DNA from 3 places in the Methylobacterium sp. J-072 genome. Region 2 is predicted to be linked to each of the others. Evidence: predicted binding sites of a transcription regulator. Region 2 holds the regulator's gene; each other region holds the start of a gene.

Region 1 (4,884 bases), on a different contig from region 2:
CCCACAGCTCGGCCTCGTCGGTTCGTGAGACCGCTGCCGTCCCGCCTGCTCGCGGTGACGGACCGGCACGGGCAGTCCCGTCCCCTGGCCGACACCGTGCAGGCGGTTCTCGACGGCGGCGCCCGCTGGGTCTGGTTCCGCGACCGTGATCTGGATCCGGAAGCACGGCGGCAGCTCGGCACGGATGTCGCCGCCCGGACGCGCGCCGCCGGCGCGTTCCTGACGGTCGGCGGCGATGTCGCGCTGGCCCGCGCGCTCGGCGCCGACGGCGTGCATCTCGGCGGCGGAAGCGGGCCGGAGGCGATCGCAGCGGCGCGCGAGGTTCTGGGACCCGGCGCGCTGATCGGTGTCTCGGTCCACACGCCCGCCGAGGCGGAGATCGCTGCCGCGGCCGGCGCCGACTATGTCACGTTGAGCCCGATCTACCCCACCGCCAGCAAGCCCGGCTACGGCCCGGCCCTCGGCCCGGAGGGCATCGCCGCTTCCCGGCGCACCGGCCTGCCGGTGGTCGCCTTGGGCGGTATCACGGTCGACCGCATTCCCGCGTGTCGGGACGCGGGCGCAGCTGGCGCCGCCGTGATGGGCGGGCTGATGCGCGCCGCCGATCCGGCCGCCGTAGCCCGCGCCTTCCTGGCCGCGTGGGCCGGGTGACCCGCTGCTACTGGGCCGCCAGGAATTCCCCGACATCGAGCAGCACGAACTCGTTGTCGTCCGCCTTCGCCGGGTCGCGGCTCGCCGAGTAGGGCAGGTTGTTGTCGTTGCCGATGATGATGTGCGTAGCATCGACCCGGTCGACGTTCTCGATGGTGAAGAACGGGAAGGCGAGGGCGCCGTCGGTCAGCGGCTTGCGGGCGAGATGCTGCGGATCGGCGATGTGCAGCAGGTCGATCGCGCCGATCTTGCGCACCGGGCTGCCGACATTCCCCTCGTTCATCTCGATCTTGAACACGCGCTTGAACTTGGCCGGCGTCGCGAAGCAATCCGGGCGCTTCTCCCCGGCCGGGCAGGCGCGGTCGGTGGTGCCCTCGTTGTCGTCGCGCTCGATGATGAGGCCGTGGGTCGCGTCGATCAGGTTGAAGTCGCCGATGGCGTTGCCGTTGGCCTCCAGCACGTATCTCCAGGAGCGCCCGGTCCAGCGCGCGCCGGCGACGTCGAATTCGAGGATGCGCAGGAAGGGGCGGCCGTCGGAATCCTGCTCGAACGCCTTCTTGTCGGCGTCCCAGACCGGCCCTTCGAGGAGCGGATAGAGGAATTTGCCGTCCGGCGAGGCGGCCATGCCCTCGAAACCCTTCGAGCGGCGGATCTCGAAGGCCACGGTGCCGCCCGGGACGCCGGGCGTCGTCACCGCGACATGGTCGGGCGAGCGCAGCACCTTTCCGTCGAGCTGCGTCTCGAACACCGCCTCGACCCGGCCGGTCTTGTCGGCGCGGATCAGGTAGGGGCCGAACTCGTCGCCGATCCAGATCTTGTCGCCGACGAACTGAAAGCTCTCGGTGTCGAAGTCGGACCCGGTCAGGTAGCGGGTCGTGGTCGCCTCGTTGGCGATCCGGAACGGCACGCGCTTGTCGGGATCGCGCAGGAACACGGTGCCCAGCCGCTCCACCGTGCCGGCCCTCCAGTTCATGCGGTAATGGTTGAGGTACAGCATGGCGTCCGGCGAATTCGCCTTCGCGCCGAAGCCATTGTCGGTGATGACCCAGAACGTGCCGTCCGGCATCCGCTTGATGCCGGAATGGCCCTGGAGCGGGACGCCCGCCAGGGGCAGCTTCACGCCGGTGGGCCGGCCGTCATCCAGGATCTCGACGGTGCCGGGCTGATCGACCCGCCGGCCGGTGGTAAATTTGCCGGTCACCTTCAGGTCCGCCGGCACATCGGCAGGCGGCGCAACGAAGCTCAGGGCTGGCAGGACGACATGGCCCGCCAAGGTGGCTGGATAAAGGGTCTCGGCGGATGCGCCCGTGACGAGACTGAGGCAGGTCGAGACGAGCAGGGCCGAAAAGCAGGGCGAACGCATCGTGGCAGGATCCAGCGAGGAAGATCCGCCCCATGGCAGAGCCATGCGTCACGTCGGTGACACCGCTGGATGAGCCCCGCACCCATGATGTCAGCACAACGCCACGTGCAAGACGTGACGCACCCGCTTCCGCGTGCGCGTCATCGTCCCGCGCGTCTAGGGCACCGAAAGGGCCGCCGGAGGCGGCAATCCAGAGCCGGCGACGGTGCAAGAGCCTGGTCCACCTGCGATTCTGGATCCCGGGCTCCGCTGCGCGACGCCGGGATGACAGGGTCGGCGCTCCGGCACCCCGGCAGCTCCCGAGCATCCGAGAGGAGGGTCTTTCATTCGCCAGGGGACGGGTCGTCAGCACCAAGAATGTATGCCTCAATCCGCGCCCGATTCGGGGGATGGCTTTGCAGGCAGACCGATCGTCCTTTGGCTGGCGCTGGCTCGGCCGCGCCCTCGCGTTGCGCCGGGGACAGGTCACCCGGCTGCTGCTCGCCATCGCGGCCGGATACGGGGTCGGGCTCGTCTTTCCGGTGGCGACCCAGCGGATCGTCGACGCGATCGTGGCCGGACAGGCGGACCTGCCGCTGCTCGGATTGGCGGTCCTCGCGATCCTGTCGATCGGCGCGGAGGTTTTGCTGACCGCATTCCGCGGTCGCCTGATCATCGCGCTCGCGGTCTTCCTCGACCGCCGGATGTCACGCCGGGTCTTCGCGCATCTGCTGCGGGTGCGGATCGACGGCGCCGGCTTCAAGTCCGGTGACATCCTGAACCACTTCCAGCAGATCACGAAGATCCGGGACTTCGTCCTGCATCAGGTGCCGAACACCGTGATCGATGCCGGCGGCGCGCTCGTCGCGTTCGGCCTCGTCTTCCACTACGACGTGGTCGTCGGAACCGTGCTCGTCCTCGCGGCGCCCGTCATCATCGTGGTTGCGAGCAATCAGATCAGCGGCATCTGGAAGTCCGCAAAAGCCTTCTACACAGCTCTGGGCGTCCGCGACGGCACCCTGGCGGAGAGCGTGCATGGCCTCCCCACGGTGAAGGCGCTCGCCCTCGAAGCCGGGCGCATGCGACGCTGGAATACGGTCACGGACACGACGCTCACCGAGCTGAGAGCCGTGATGGACCTGCAGCGGCGCTACGGGCTCCGGTCGCAGGCGGTCTCCCGGGCCATGACGCTGCTCGTGATCGGCGTCGGCTGCTGGCGCATCTATGGCGGACACCTGACGGTCGGTGAGTTCCTGGCGATCCAAGTGGTCTCGGCCCGAATCACCGGCCCGCTCCTGAGCAGCGCTGACATCCTGCGCATGTCCCAGGAGGTGAACGTCGCGCTCGGGGCGATCGGCGGCTTCCTCGACTTGCCGCGCGAGCGGGCGAACCGCCATCCACCCGTGCGCCGGATCGGCCCCGGCGGCATCCGGCTCGATCGGGTCTCACTGACCTATCCGGGCGCTGCGCAGCCGGCCCTGCAGGAGCTGAGCGTCACACTGCCGGAGCGCGGGATCGTCGCCATCGTCGGACGCAACGGCTCGGGCAAGTCGACCCTGCTGCGCATCTTGCTCGGCCTGCAGCGCGACTATACCGGCCGGGTCGAGCTGGGCGGCGCCGACCTGCGGGACTACGATCCCCGCTGGCTGCGGGGCCGAATCGGCACCGTGGACCAGGATACGGTGCTGTTCTCGGGAAGCGTGCGCGAGAACCTCGCCGCGCGGCGGCCGGACGCAGCGGCCCTCGACGCCGCGCTGGACTTCGCGGGGGTGCGGGCACTGGTGGAGAACCTGCCCGAGGGGCTCGAAACGCCGCTCGGGGAGGGCGGCCGGACCCTGTCGGGTGGTCAGCGCCAGCGCCTGTCCATCGCCCGGGCGGTGATCCGCAACCCGCCGGTGGCGCTGCTCGACGAGCCGACCGCCTTCCTCGATCCGGAAGCCGCCCTGGCGCTGGAGCGGAACCTCACCGCCTGGGGCCGCGAGCGGCTGCTGATCCTCGTGACCCATCACCTCGCGGCGGCCCGCCAGGCCGACCGGATCCTGGTCCTCGACGGCGGCCGCCTGCTCGGCGACGGCCGGCACGAGGACCTTCTCCGAACGGTGCCGCTCTACGCGGCGCTCTGGGCGGATTACACGCGCTCGATGGTCGAGGCCGGGAAGGAGCCGGAGCCGGCGATTTAACCCTGCTTCGCCGCCGGCCCGTAGGGCGGGCGCGGGATCGCCCGGTGCGCGGCCCGGAGTGCGGCCGACCAGCGCTCGCGTAGATCATGAAAGTAGCCCTCGCCGGCCTCGATCCGGTGGTTCACTTCGAGGTCGAGGGCGCCCCGGCGGGCCACGGCGATGTCGATCGGCAGGCCGACGCCGAGATTCGAGCGCATGGTCGAATCCATCGAGACCAGGCTTACCTTCAGGGCGTCGTAGAGGTCGCTCTCGAACTTCACCGCCCGGTCGAGGATCGGCTTGCCGTATTTGTGCTCGCCGATCTGGAGGAACGGCGCGTCGGTGCTGCACTCGATGAAGTTGCCGGCCGAGTAGATCAGGAACAGCCGCATGTCCTCGCCGGCGATCTGGCCGCCGAACAGCAGCGAGATCGAGAACCGGATGCTGGCCGCCTCGAACCCGTCCTTCTCGATCTCCCGGACCCGCCGGATGGCACGGCCGATGAGCTGCGCCGCCTGGAACATCGTCGGCGCCTCGATCAGCTTCTGGGGCAGTTCGCCCTCCTCGCCGGGGACGCCTTCCTGCAGCAGGCTCAGGACCGATTGCGTGATCGACAGGTTGCCGGCCGAGGCCAGCATCATCACCCGCTCGCCCGGCACGTTGAAGTGGTGGAGCTTGCGGTAGGTCGAGATGTCGTCGAGCCCCGCATTGGTGCGGGTGTCGGCGACCATC
Region 2 (4,884 bases):
TGAGCGGAGGACAGGGCGCTGACCCCCGCGCTATAAGAGGCCTCGTCACGGAAAAGCCCGCCCCGGTCCCGAAGACATCCGGGTGAAACCGCGGGCGCTCCGCGCGCGAAGGGACAGCATGATCCGCCGCCTCGCCTTCCTGCTCCTGATGCTCGCCGCGAGCCTGTCGGCCGCGTCGGCGCAGGGCTTCCGCACGCCGCCCGATCTCGTGCGGGCGAGCCTCGTGGCCGAGCCGGTGGCGGTGGCCGGGGCGCAGCCGTTCACGCTGGCGGTGCGGATGCAGGTGAAGCCGGGCTGGCACGTCTACTGGCGCAATCCGGGCGATTCCGGCCTGCCGCCGGAGGTAACCTGGACCCTGCCGGCGGGATTCAACGCGGGCGCGATCCAGTGGCCGGCGCCTGAGCGCATCGCGATCGCGACGCTGATGAATTACGGCTACGAGGGCGAGGTCACGCTGCTCGTGCCGGTCACGCCGCCGCCGAGCCTCGACCCGGCCGATCCGGTGCGGATCCAGGCCAAGCTGACCTATCTGGTCTGCGAGACCGAATGCGTGCCCGGCTCCGCCGATCTCGCCCTGACCCTGCCGGCGGGCGAGCCCCGGCCGGACGCGGGCCAGACCGCCCTGTTCGAGCGCGCCCGGGCCGCCCTGCCCGCCCCGGCGCTCTGGCCTGTGCGCCTCTCGAGCCAGGGCGACACGCTGCAACTCGATTTTGCCGCGGCCGGCCTCAAGCCCGAGACCATCAAGGGCGTGGCCTTCTTCCCCTATTCCGAGACCGCGATCGACAACGCCGCCGCCCAGGTGATGGCGATCGACGAATCCGGCCTGCATCTCACGCTCGCCCGGAGCAACCCGGCCGAGCCGGCACCGGCCGCCCTGCCGGGGGTGCTGACCGTCGAGGAGGCGACCGGCGCCGGCACGCATCGCCTCGCCTTCGCGTACGGGGACGAGCCGGTCCCGCCGGCCTCGGCGGTGGCGGCCGAGACCTTGGCGACGCCGCCGCCCACCCCCGCGTTCGACGCGCTGACGCTGGCGACCGCGGCCGGGCTCGCCTTCCTCGGCGGCCTGATCCTCAACCTGATGCCCTGTGTCTTCCCGGTCCTGTCGATCAAGGTGCTTGGCCTTGTGCGGCACGCGGGCGAGAGCGCCGCCCGGGTCCGGCTGCACGGCCTCGCCTACACAGCCGGCGTGCTGGCGAGCTTCCTCGGGCTGGCCGGTCTGTTGCTCGCCCTCAAGGGCGGCGGGGCGGCGATCGGCTGGGGATTTCAGTTGCAATCGCCGGCCGTGGTGGCCGGGCTTGCTTACTTACTTCTCGCGATGGGCTTGAGCCTGTCGGGTGTGTTCCATCTCGGCGGGCGTCTCGCCGGCCTCGGCGACGGGCTGGCCCGGCGCTCGGGGCTCAGCGGTTCGTTCTTCACGGGCGTCCTCGCGACCCTGGTGGCGACCCCCTGCACGGCGCCGTTCATGGGCTCGGCGGTGGGCTTTGCCCTGACGCAGAGCGCCGGCGTCGCCCTCGCGGTGTTCGCGAGCCTCGGGCTCGGCCTCGCCCTGCCCTTCCTGGCGCTCACCCTGTGGCCGCCGGCCCTGCGGGCGCTGCCGCGGCCGGGCGCCTGGATGGAGACCCTGAAGCAGGTCCTGGCCTTCCCGGTCTACGCCACGGTGGCGTGGCTGGTCTGGGTCCTGGCGCAGCAGGTCGGTCCGCAGGGGCTGCTCGCCGCGCTGATCGGCCTGGTGCTGGTGGGCTTCGCCGCCTGGGCCTGGGAACACGGGCGCGCTACGGCTCCGCGGGTCGGGCGGATCGTCCAAGGGCTTGCAGCGCTGACGATCGTGGCTGTCGCGGCGCTCACCCTGACCCTCGACCGCGACCGGGCCGCCCCAGCTGCCCAAGCGGCCGCCAACGGCATCGAGCCGTTCACCCAGGCCCGCCTCGACACCCTGGTGAACGAGCACCGGCCGGTCTTCGTGAACATGACCGCTGCGTGGTGCATCACCTGCGCGGTCAACGAGACGACCTCGCTCTCGACCAAGGCGGTGCGGACAGCGATGGCGGACAGGGGTGTCACCTACCTAATGGGCGACTGGACCAACCAGAACCCCGAGATCACCCGCCTCCTGGAGACGCACGGGCGCAGCGGCGTGCCGCTGTACCTGCTCTACACGGGGACCGGCGAGCCGCAGGTGCTGCCGCAGATCCTCACCGAGGGGACGGTTCTGTCGGCCCTGGAGATGGTGCCGGCTGCCGGCAAGAACGCGGCGCTGGTCCGCTGACCGGAACGGCGCGCTAGGCTTCCAGCAAAAACGTCTCGTCGAAAGCGTAGCCCGAGCCTCGAACCGTGCGGATCGGGTCGGCCTGCCGCGGGGCGTTGAGCGCCTTGCGCAGGCGCCCGACATGCACGTCCACGGTGCGCTCGTCGATATAGACGTCGTGGCCCCAGACCCCGTCGAGGAGCTGCTCGCGGGAGAAGACCCGGCCAGGCGCCAGCATCAGGAATTCGAGCAGCCGGAACTCGGTCGGGCCGAGATGGAGTTCCTCGCCGGCGCGGCGGACCCGATGGCCGGTGCGGTCGAGCTCGATGTCGCCCGCTGCCAGACGATCCGCCACATGGGAGGGCTTGGCCCGGCGCAGCAGCGCCCGCACCCGGGCGAGCAGCTCCGGGACCGAGAACGGCTTGACGATGTAGTCGTCGGCACCCGTGCCGAGGCCCCGGACCCGATCGCCCTCCTCGCCCCGGGCGGTGAGCATGATCACCGGTAGCCGCTCGGTCTCGCGCCGGGCCCGGATGCGGCGGCACAGTTCGATCCCCGAGAGGCCCGGCAACATCCAGTCGAGCAGAACGAGATCGGGCGTGCGCTCGGCCAGAAGCAGCTCCGCGTCGTCGCCGCGCGTGGCGGAATCCACCAGAAAACCCTCGGCTTCGAGGTTGTAGCGCAGCAGGGTGGTCAGGGCCTCCTCGTCCTCGACGATCAGGACTTGCATGCTCACGTTCGATAACCTGTTCCGTAGACGGCACCGGACGGCTCGCCCGCGCCGGATCGCCCGGACGGGACGATGGTGCGGCAGACGCCGCGCTCCCTCAACCCGCCCGCGCCCTCAATCTGACTCTGCCCCACAGGAGGATTGCGCGCTGCCCGGACGCAACGCGGTCCGCGGGTCACGGGGCCGTGGCGGCGGGGCCGACCGTCGCGTAATTCGACGCATCGTTCTTCGGCCGCTCACCCGCCAGCGTCTCGCCGGTGGCGAGGTAGTGGATCGTCTCGGCGATGTTGGTGGTGTGGTCGCCGATCCGCTCGACGTTCTTGGCGCAGAACAGCAGATGCGTGCAGAACGAGATGTTGCGCGGATCCTCCATCATGTAGGTCAGGAGTTCGCGGAACAGCGAATTGTACAGGGCGTCGATCTCGCCATCCCGTTCCCAGACATCGTAGGCGGCCTTGACGTCGCGGCTGGCATAGGCGTCCAGGATGTCCTTGAGCTGCGCCTCGGCGAGGTCGCTCATGTGGCGCACGCCGAGCACGATCTTCTGGGCGGGCGCCTGATCGGAGATCGCGACGACGCGCTTGGCGACGTTCTTGGCGAGGTCGCCGATCCGCTCGAGGTCGCCGGAGACGCGGATCGCCGAGATGGTCTCGCGCAGGTCGATCGCCAGCGGCTGGCGCCGGGCGATGAGCAGCACGGCCCGCTCCTCGATATCGCGCTGGAGCGCGTCGAGCCGCTTGTCTGCGAGGATCACCGCCTGGGCGAGGGTGTCGTCCCGGCGAACCAGGGCGTCGGTCGCCTCGGCGGCCATCTTCTCGGCGACGCCGCCCATCTCGGAAATCGAGCGGCGGAGGTCATCCAGGTCGGTGTCGTAGGAGCTGACGATATGGCCGGGCATGGTGGATCCTTCGATGGCGTCCCGCAAACCTTGATCCGCGAGGTCTGGCGGAAACCCGCCGCTCCGAGCACGGATACCGCGGCGCGTTCCCCGGTATCCAATCCCTTGCGCAGTCTAGGACATAAGACGGAGAGTTGAGGATCGATGTCCCAAACCCAACACCCAACCACAATCGGCTGAACCAAGCCGATGTTCCCGGATCAACGCAGCATGTTCCGGAGCCGCACCGGCAGCCTTGCGATCGGGCGCGGCTCCAAGTCTTGTGGGCGGCATCCGAATGGGCGCCGGAACGGTACTCTACTTTACGGCGAATGCTTAGCCGAAGCGACCGGTGATGTAATCCTGCGTCCGCTGCTCGACAGGATTCATGAACATCCGGTTGGTCGGGCCGAACTCGATCAGTTCACCGAGATACATGAAGGCGGTGAACTGCGAGATGCGCGCCGCCTGCTGCATGTTGTGGGTCACGATGACGATGGTGAATTCGTCGCGCAGCTGCTCGATCAACTCCTCGATGCGGCCGGTGGAGATCGGGTCGAGCGCCGAGGTCGGCTCGTCGAACAGGATCACCTCCGGGCTCTGGGCCACGGTGCGCGCGATGCACAGGCGCTGCTGCTGTCCGCCCGAGAGCCCGGTGCCGGCCTGGCGCAACTTGTCCTTGACCTCATCCCAGAGGGCGGACTTGCGCAAAGCCTGCTCCACCCGCCCGTCGAGTTCGGATTTCGGCAGCTTCTCGTAGAGACGCAGCCCGAAGGCGACGTTGTCGTAGATCGACATCGGGAACGGCGTCGGCTTCTGGAACACCATGCCGATGCGCGCGCGCAACTCGTTCAGGTCGACGGAGGGGTCGAGCACGTTCTGGCCGTCGAGCAGGATCTGCCCCTCGGCCCGCTGCTCCGGGTAGAGGCTGTAGATCCGGTTGAAGCAGCGCAGCAGGGTGGACTTGCCACAGCCGGACGGTCCGATCAAAGCCGTGACCTGCCGGTCGTGGAAGTTGATGTCGACGTTCTT
Region 3 (4,884 bases), on a different contig from region 2:
AAGCTCAAGGTGATCGTCACGACGCCGGAAGCCCATGACCGCGAGGCCGCAGCCGTTCAGGGCCTGACCCATCTGATCGCGCGGGTGCTCGTCGCTATGGAGCCGCTTCCCACGCAGATGACCACACGAAGCTTTTCACTGCTCATGCAGGCGGTCGACATGGTCCGGCATGACGCGCCCGAAGTCTTCGAGGCGATCGAGCGGTCGAACCCGTTTGCCGCGGAGGTCCGCCAGCGCTTCTTCAAACTCGCCGCGCAGGTCGAGGCCGATCTCGCCCGGGACGACGATGCCCTGGCCCCCAGACAGCCGTCCATGACGATCGCCCGGTCTCACGCCGGAGCGTGAAAGGATCGGACCGCCCAACGGAAAAGGGGCCGCCTCGCGGCGACCCCTTTCCTCGTCTCGCTGGTTGGCTTGGACTTAGAAGTCCATGCCGCCCATGCCGCCGCCGCCCGGCATCGCGGGGGCGCCGCCATCCTTCTTCGGTGCGTCGGCGACCATGGCCTCGGTGGTCACCAGCAGGCCGGCGACCGAAGCCGCGTCCTGCAAGGCGGTGCGCACGACCTTGGCCGGGTCGACGATGCCGGCCTGGATCATGTCGACATACTCTTCGGTCTGGGCGTTGAAGCCGTAGGTCTCCGAAGAGGTGTTGTCGGTGATCTTGCCGACGACGATCGAGCCTTCGACGCCCGCGTTCTGGGCAATCTGACGGATCGGCGCCTCAAGGGCCTTCAGCACGATCTTGATGCCGGCCTGGACGTCCGGAACGTCGGACTTCAGCTCGGCGACCGCCTTCTTGGCGCGCAGCAGCGCGGTGCCGCCGCCCGGGACGATACCCTCTTCCACCGCAGCGCGGGTGGCGTTGAGGGCGTCGTCGACGCGGTCCTTCTTCTCCTTGACCTCGACCTCGGTCGCGCCGCCGACGCGGATCACCGCGACGCCGCCCGCGAGCTTGGCCAGACGCTCCTGGAGCTTCTCGCGGTCGTAATCCGAGGTGGTCTCCTCGATCTGCGCCTTGATCTGCGAGATCCGGCCCTCGATGTCCGCCTTCTCGCCGACGCCGTCGATGATCGTGGTGGTCTCCTTCTCGATCCGCACCCGCTTGGCGCGGCCGAGCATCGTGAGCGTCACGTTCTCGAGCTTGATGCCGAGATCCTCGGCGATCATCTGGCCCTTCGTGAGGATCGCGATGTCTTCCAGCATCGCCTTGCGGCGATCACCGAAGCCCGGCGCCTTCACGGCCGCGACCTTCAGGCCGCCGCGGAGCTTGTTGACGACGAGGGTGGCGAGCGCCTCGCCCTCGATGTCCTCGGCGATGATCAGCAGCGGCTTGCCGGTCTGGACCACGGCCTCGAGCACCGGCAGCATCGCCTGCAGCGAGGACAGCTTCTTCTCGTGGATCAGGATGTACGGATCCTCGAGCTCGGCGACCATCTTCTCCGCGTTGGTGATGAAGTACGGGGAGAGATAACCACGGTCGAACTGCATGCCCTCGACGACGTCGAGCTCGGTCTCGGCGGTCTTGGCCTCCTCGACCGTGATCACGCCCTCGTTGCCGACCTTCTGCATGGCGTGGGCGATCATCTCGCCAATCTCCTTGTCGCCATTGGCGGAGATCGTGCCGACCTGGGCGACCTCGTCGGAGGTCGAGACCTTCTTGGCGCGGGCGACGATGTCCTTCACGGCGGCGGCGGTGGCGAGGTCGATGCCGCGCTTCAGATCCATCGGGTTGATGCCGGCGGCGACGTACTTGGCGCCCTCGCGGACGATCGCCTGGGCCAGCACGGTCGCGGTGGTGGTGCCGTCACCGGCGATGTCGTTGGTCTTCGAGGCCACTTCGCGCACCATCTGGGCGCCCATGTTCTCGAACTTGTCGGCGAGCTCGATCTCCTTGGCGACGGTGACGCCGTCCTTGGTGATGCGCGGGGCGCCGAAGCTCTTCTCGATCACGACGTTGCGGCCCTTCGGGCCCAGCGTCACCTTCACCGCGTCGGCGAGGATGTCGACGCCGCGCAGCATCTTATCGCGGGCGTCGGCGGAGAAACGAACGTCTTTCGCTGCCATGGTTTGCCTCTTGTGGTTGGATTGAACCCCAAGGCCTCGGACGGCCTCAAAGGGCTGGGACGGGTGATCCGATCAGAGGGCGACGACGCCCATGATGTCGGATTCCTTCATGATCAGGAGGTCCTGACCGTCGATCTTGACCTCGGTGCCGGACCACTTGCCGAACAGGACGCGGTCGCCGGCCTTGACGTCGAGCGCGTTGACGCGGCCCTGCTCGTCGCGCGCGCCGGGCCCGACGGCGACGATCTCGCCCTCTTGCGGCTTCTCCTTGGCGGTATCCGGAATGATGATGCCGCCCTTGGTCTTCTCCTCGCTCTCGATGCGACGAACGACCACGCGGTCGTGCAGCGGACGGAACTTCATGAGCTGCCCTCTTGCTTCAAGTCTGCAGTTGGCGTTGATGCGGCCGGCGAGGCCGCCTCCGAGCCGGACTGTTAGCACTCTGTCTTGGCGAGTGCCAATGACGGCGGCGAGATAGCCCTCGCGCGGTTTCGAGTCAATGCTGTCGCACCCGCCCGCGACCGTGCGATGACGGGGCATCGGCCCCATTTTCCCCCATGGATAACGCGTTTTCATGCTGAGCCTGCACGGACCCGAGGGCGCGGTGACGCCCGACCCGGGCGGCCCGATCCCCGGCAACGCCGTCTGGCTCGACCTCAAAGATCCGAGTTCCGAGGAGGCCGCCGCCGTCGAGGCCGCGACGGGCCTGCGCGTGCCCTCTCGGGCCGCCCTGTCGGAGGTGGAATCCTCCAGCCGGCTGCGGCGGGTGAAGGGCGGCCTGTCGCTGTCGACGCCGATGATCACCTTCGAGCGCAGCGACTCGCAGCTGAAGCCGCTGGGTTTTCTCCTGTCGAAGGACCACCTCGTCACCATCCGGTTCCACGACCTGCGCGCGATCGACTCCTCCGAGAAGCGGATCGCCGACGGCGACGGCAGCGTGACCCCGAGCGAGATCTTCCTGGTGATCCTGGAAGAGCTGGTCGACAGCCTCGCCGACGCCCTGGAGGACATGGCCACCGAACTCGACCAGCTCTCCACCCGAATCTTCGACTTCGACGTGCGCGGCGCGAACCGGCGACGGCTGGAGAGCCCGCCGCCGCGCCGCCGCGATCTGGCGCTGCGGCGGATCCTGCGCGGGATCAGCAACCGCGGAAAGGTCTTGGGTAAGATCCGCGCCAGCCTGCTCGGGCTGGAGCGAATCGTGCCGTTCGTGTCGGCCGCCTGCGACGGCCTGGGGTTGCCCGAGGACGGACGCTTCGAGACGATCCGGCGGGATATCGACTCCCTGGACGAGTTCGAGACGCGGCTTGCAGAGAACGTCCAGTTCCTCCTCGACGCGACGCTGGGGCTCATCAACATCGAGCAGAACAACGTTTTCCGCGTGCTCACGGTCGTGTCGGTGGTGGGCGTGCCGCCGACGCTGATCGCGTCGATGTACGGCATGAATTTCAAGCACATGCCGGAGCTGGACTGGGCCTACGGCTATCCCTACGCCCTCGGTCTGATCTTATTCAGCGCTCTGGCGCCGATCGTTTATTTCCGGATACGCGGGTGGTTCTGATATTCGCCAATCAATACAGACCGGTCCAAGTGATTGAAGGGTCAAGAACCAAATACACGTTTCATCGGCTATAGATCTTCGGATTGAATATCTTTCTGCGTATCCAATATTGCGGAAACTATCGAAACGCCGCCAAATTAGTCGAAAATTAACGCCGTCTCGGATACGTGCTTAATCGAGCAGCGTGGGCACTAAAATGTTCAAAAGATCCGTATATAGCGAGTCGCAGGCCAAGCTGGACGCCCTGGATCGATCGCTGGCGATCATCGAATTTTCGATGGACGGCAAGGTCATCGCCGCAAACCAGAATTTTCTGGATCTGATGAAGTACTCCTTGGCGGATGTACACGACAAGCATCATCGTATTTTCGTCGATGCCGCCTATGCTCAGAGCACTGAATACGCGGAGTTCTGGGCGAAGCTGAAAGGCGGCCACTACGTCACCGGCGAGTTCCTGCGACTCGGCAAGGATGGCGCGGAGGTCTGGCTGGAAGCGACCTACAATCCCATCCTCGACGCCCGCGGCCAGCCGGTGAAGGTGGTCAAGTTCGCCTCCGACATCTCGGCCAAGAAGAACCAGATCGACCGCCTGATGTCGATGATCGACAATATGCCGGTCGCGGTGATGACGGCCGATCCGCGCAACGAGTTCAAGATCAATTACCTGAATGCCACCTCGCGCCGGACCCTCGGGCCGCTCGAGCAGTATCTGCCGATCAAGGTCGATCAGATGCTCGACCATTCGTTCGACGTGTTCCACAAGAACCCGCATCATCAGCGCACCATGCTGGCCGATGCGAGCCGGCTGCCGCACCGGACCAAGATCAAGGTCGGCCCGGAGACGCTCGACCTGCAGGTCACGGCGGTCAACGATAGCAAGGGCAATTATATCGGGCCGATGCTGACCTGGGCCATCGTATCCGCCCAGGTGAATATGGCGACCGACGTGAGCCGCGTGGTCGATGCCGTCGGATCGGCCATCCGGCAGATGCAGCACTCGGCCGAGGGGCTGACGCAGTCCGCCGATTCCGCCCGCCAGAAGGCGTCGTCGGTGGCGGTCAATTCCGAGCAGATGAACAGCGCCATCCAGGAGATTTCCGGCCAGGTCGGACGGGTGTCGGAGCGCGCCCGGCAGATCGCGGTCCAGGCCGAGACCACGGACGCCACGATGCGGCGGCTGGCCGAGAATGCCCGCGAGGTCGACGCGGTGGTCGGCATGATCAAGTCGATCGCCGGCCAGACCAACCTGCTGGCGCTCA

What was found. The regulator PhoB, encoded in region 2, activates phosphate uptake and scavenging genes when phosphate is short. The targets are predictions, from matches to a motif close to TGTCATNNANCTGTCAT.
Region 1: a site for PhoB is predicted at 2,268-2,284, ahead of MKK67_RS24290 (esterase-like activity of phytase family protein). Genes of this name have one in related genera too.
Region 3: a site for PhoB is predicted at 2,582-2,598, ahead of MKK67_RS24570 (CorA family divalent cation transporter). Genes of this name have one in related genera too.

The regions. Positions count from the first base shown of each region.
Region 1 covers NZ_JAKSYK010000192.1:106,904-111,787, reverse strand. The annotation lists gene MKK67_RS24300 (thiazole synthase) at 1-28, shown strand, start outside; gene MKK67_RS24295 (thiamine phosphate synthase) at 25-651, shown strand; gene MKK67_RS24290 (esterase-like activity of phytase family protein) at 659-2,014, opposite strand; gene MKK67_RS24285 (peptidase domain-containing ABC transporter) at 2,404-4,173, shown strand; gene MKK67_RS24280 (peptidase) at 4,170-4,884, opposite strand, start outside.
Region 2 covers NZ_JAKSYK010000174.1:66,475-71,358, reverse strand. The annotation lists gene MKK67_RS20240 (protein-disulfide reductase DsbD family protein) at 119-2,266, shown strand; gene phoB (phosphate regulon transcriptional regulator PhoB) at 2,280-2,975, opposite strand; gene phoU (phosphate signaling complex protein PhoU) at 3,151-3,873, opposite strand; gene pstB (phosphate ABC transporter ATP-binding protein PstB) at 4,189-4,884, opposite strand, start outside.
Region 3 covers NZ_JAKSYK010000192.1:171,547-176,430, reverse strand. The annotation lists gene MKK67_RS24585 (prephenate dehydrogenase) at 1-345, shown strand, start outside; gene groL (chaperonin GroEL) at 421-2,064, opposite strand; gene groES (co-chaperone GroES) at 2,137-2,427, opposite strand; gene MKK67_RS24570 (CorA family divalent cation transporter) at 2,639-3,625, shown strand; gene MKK67_RS24565 (methyl-accepting chemotaxis protein) at 3,822-4,884, shown strand, end outside.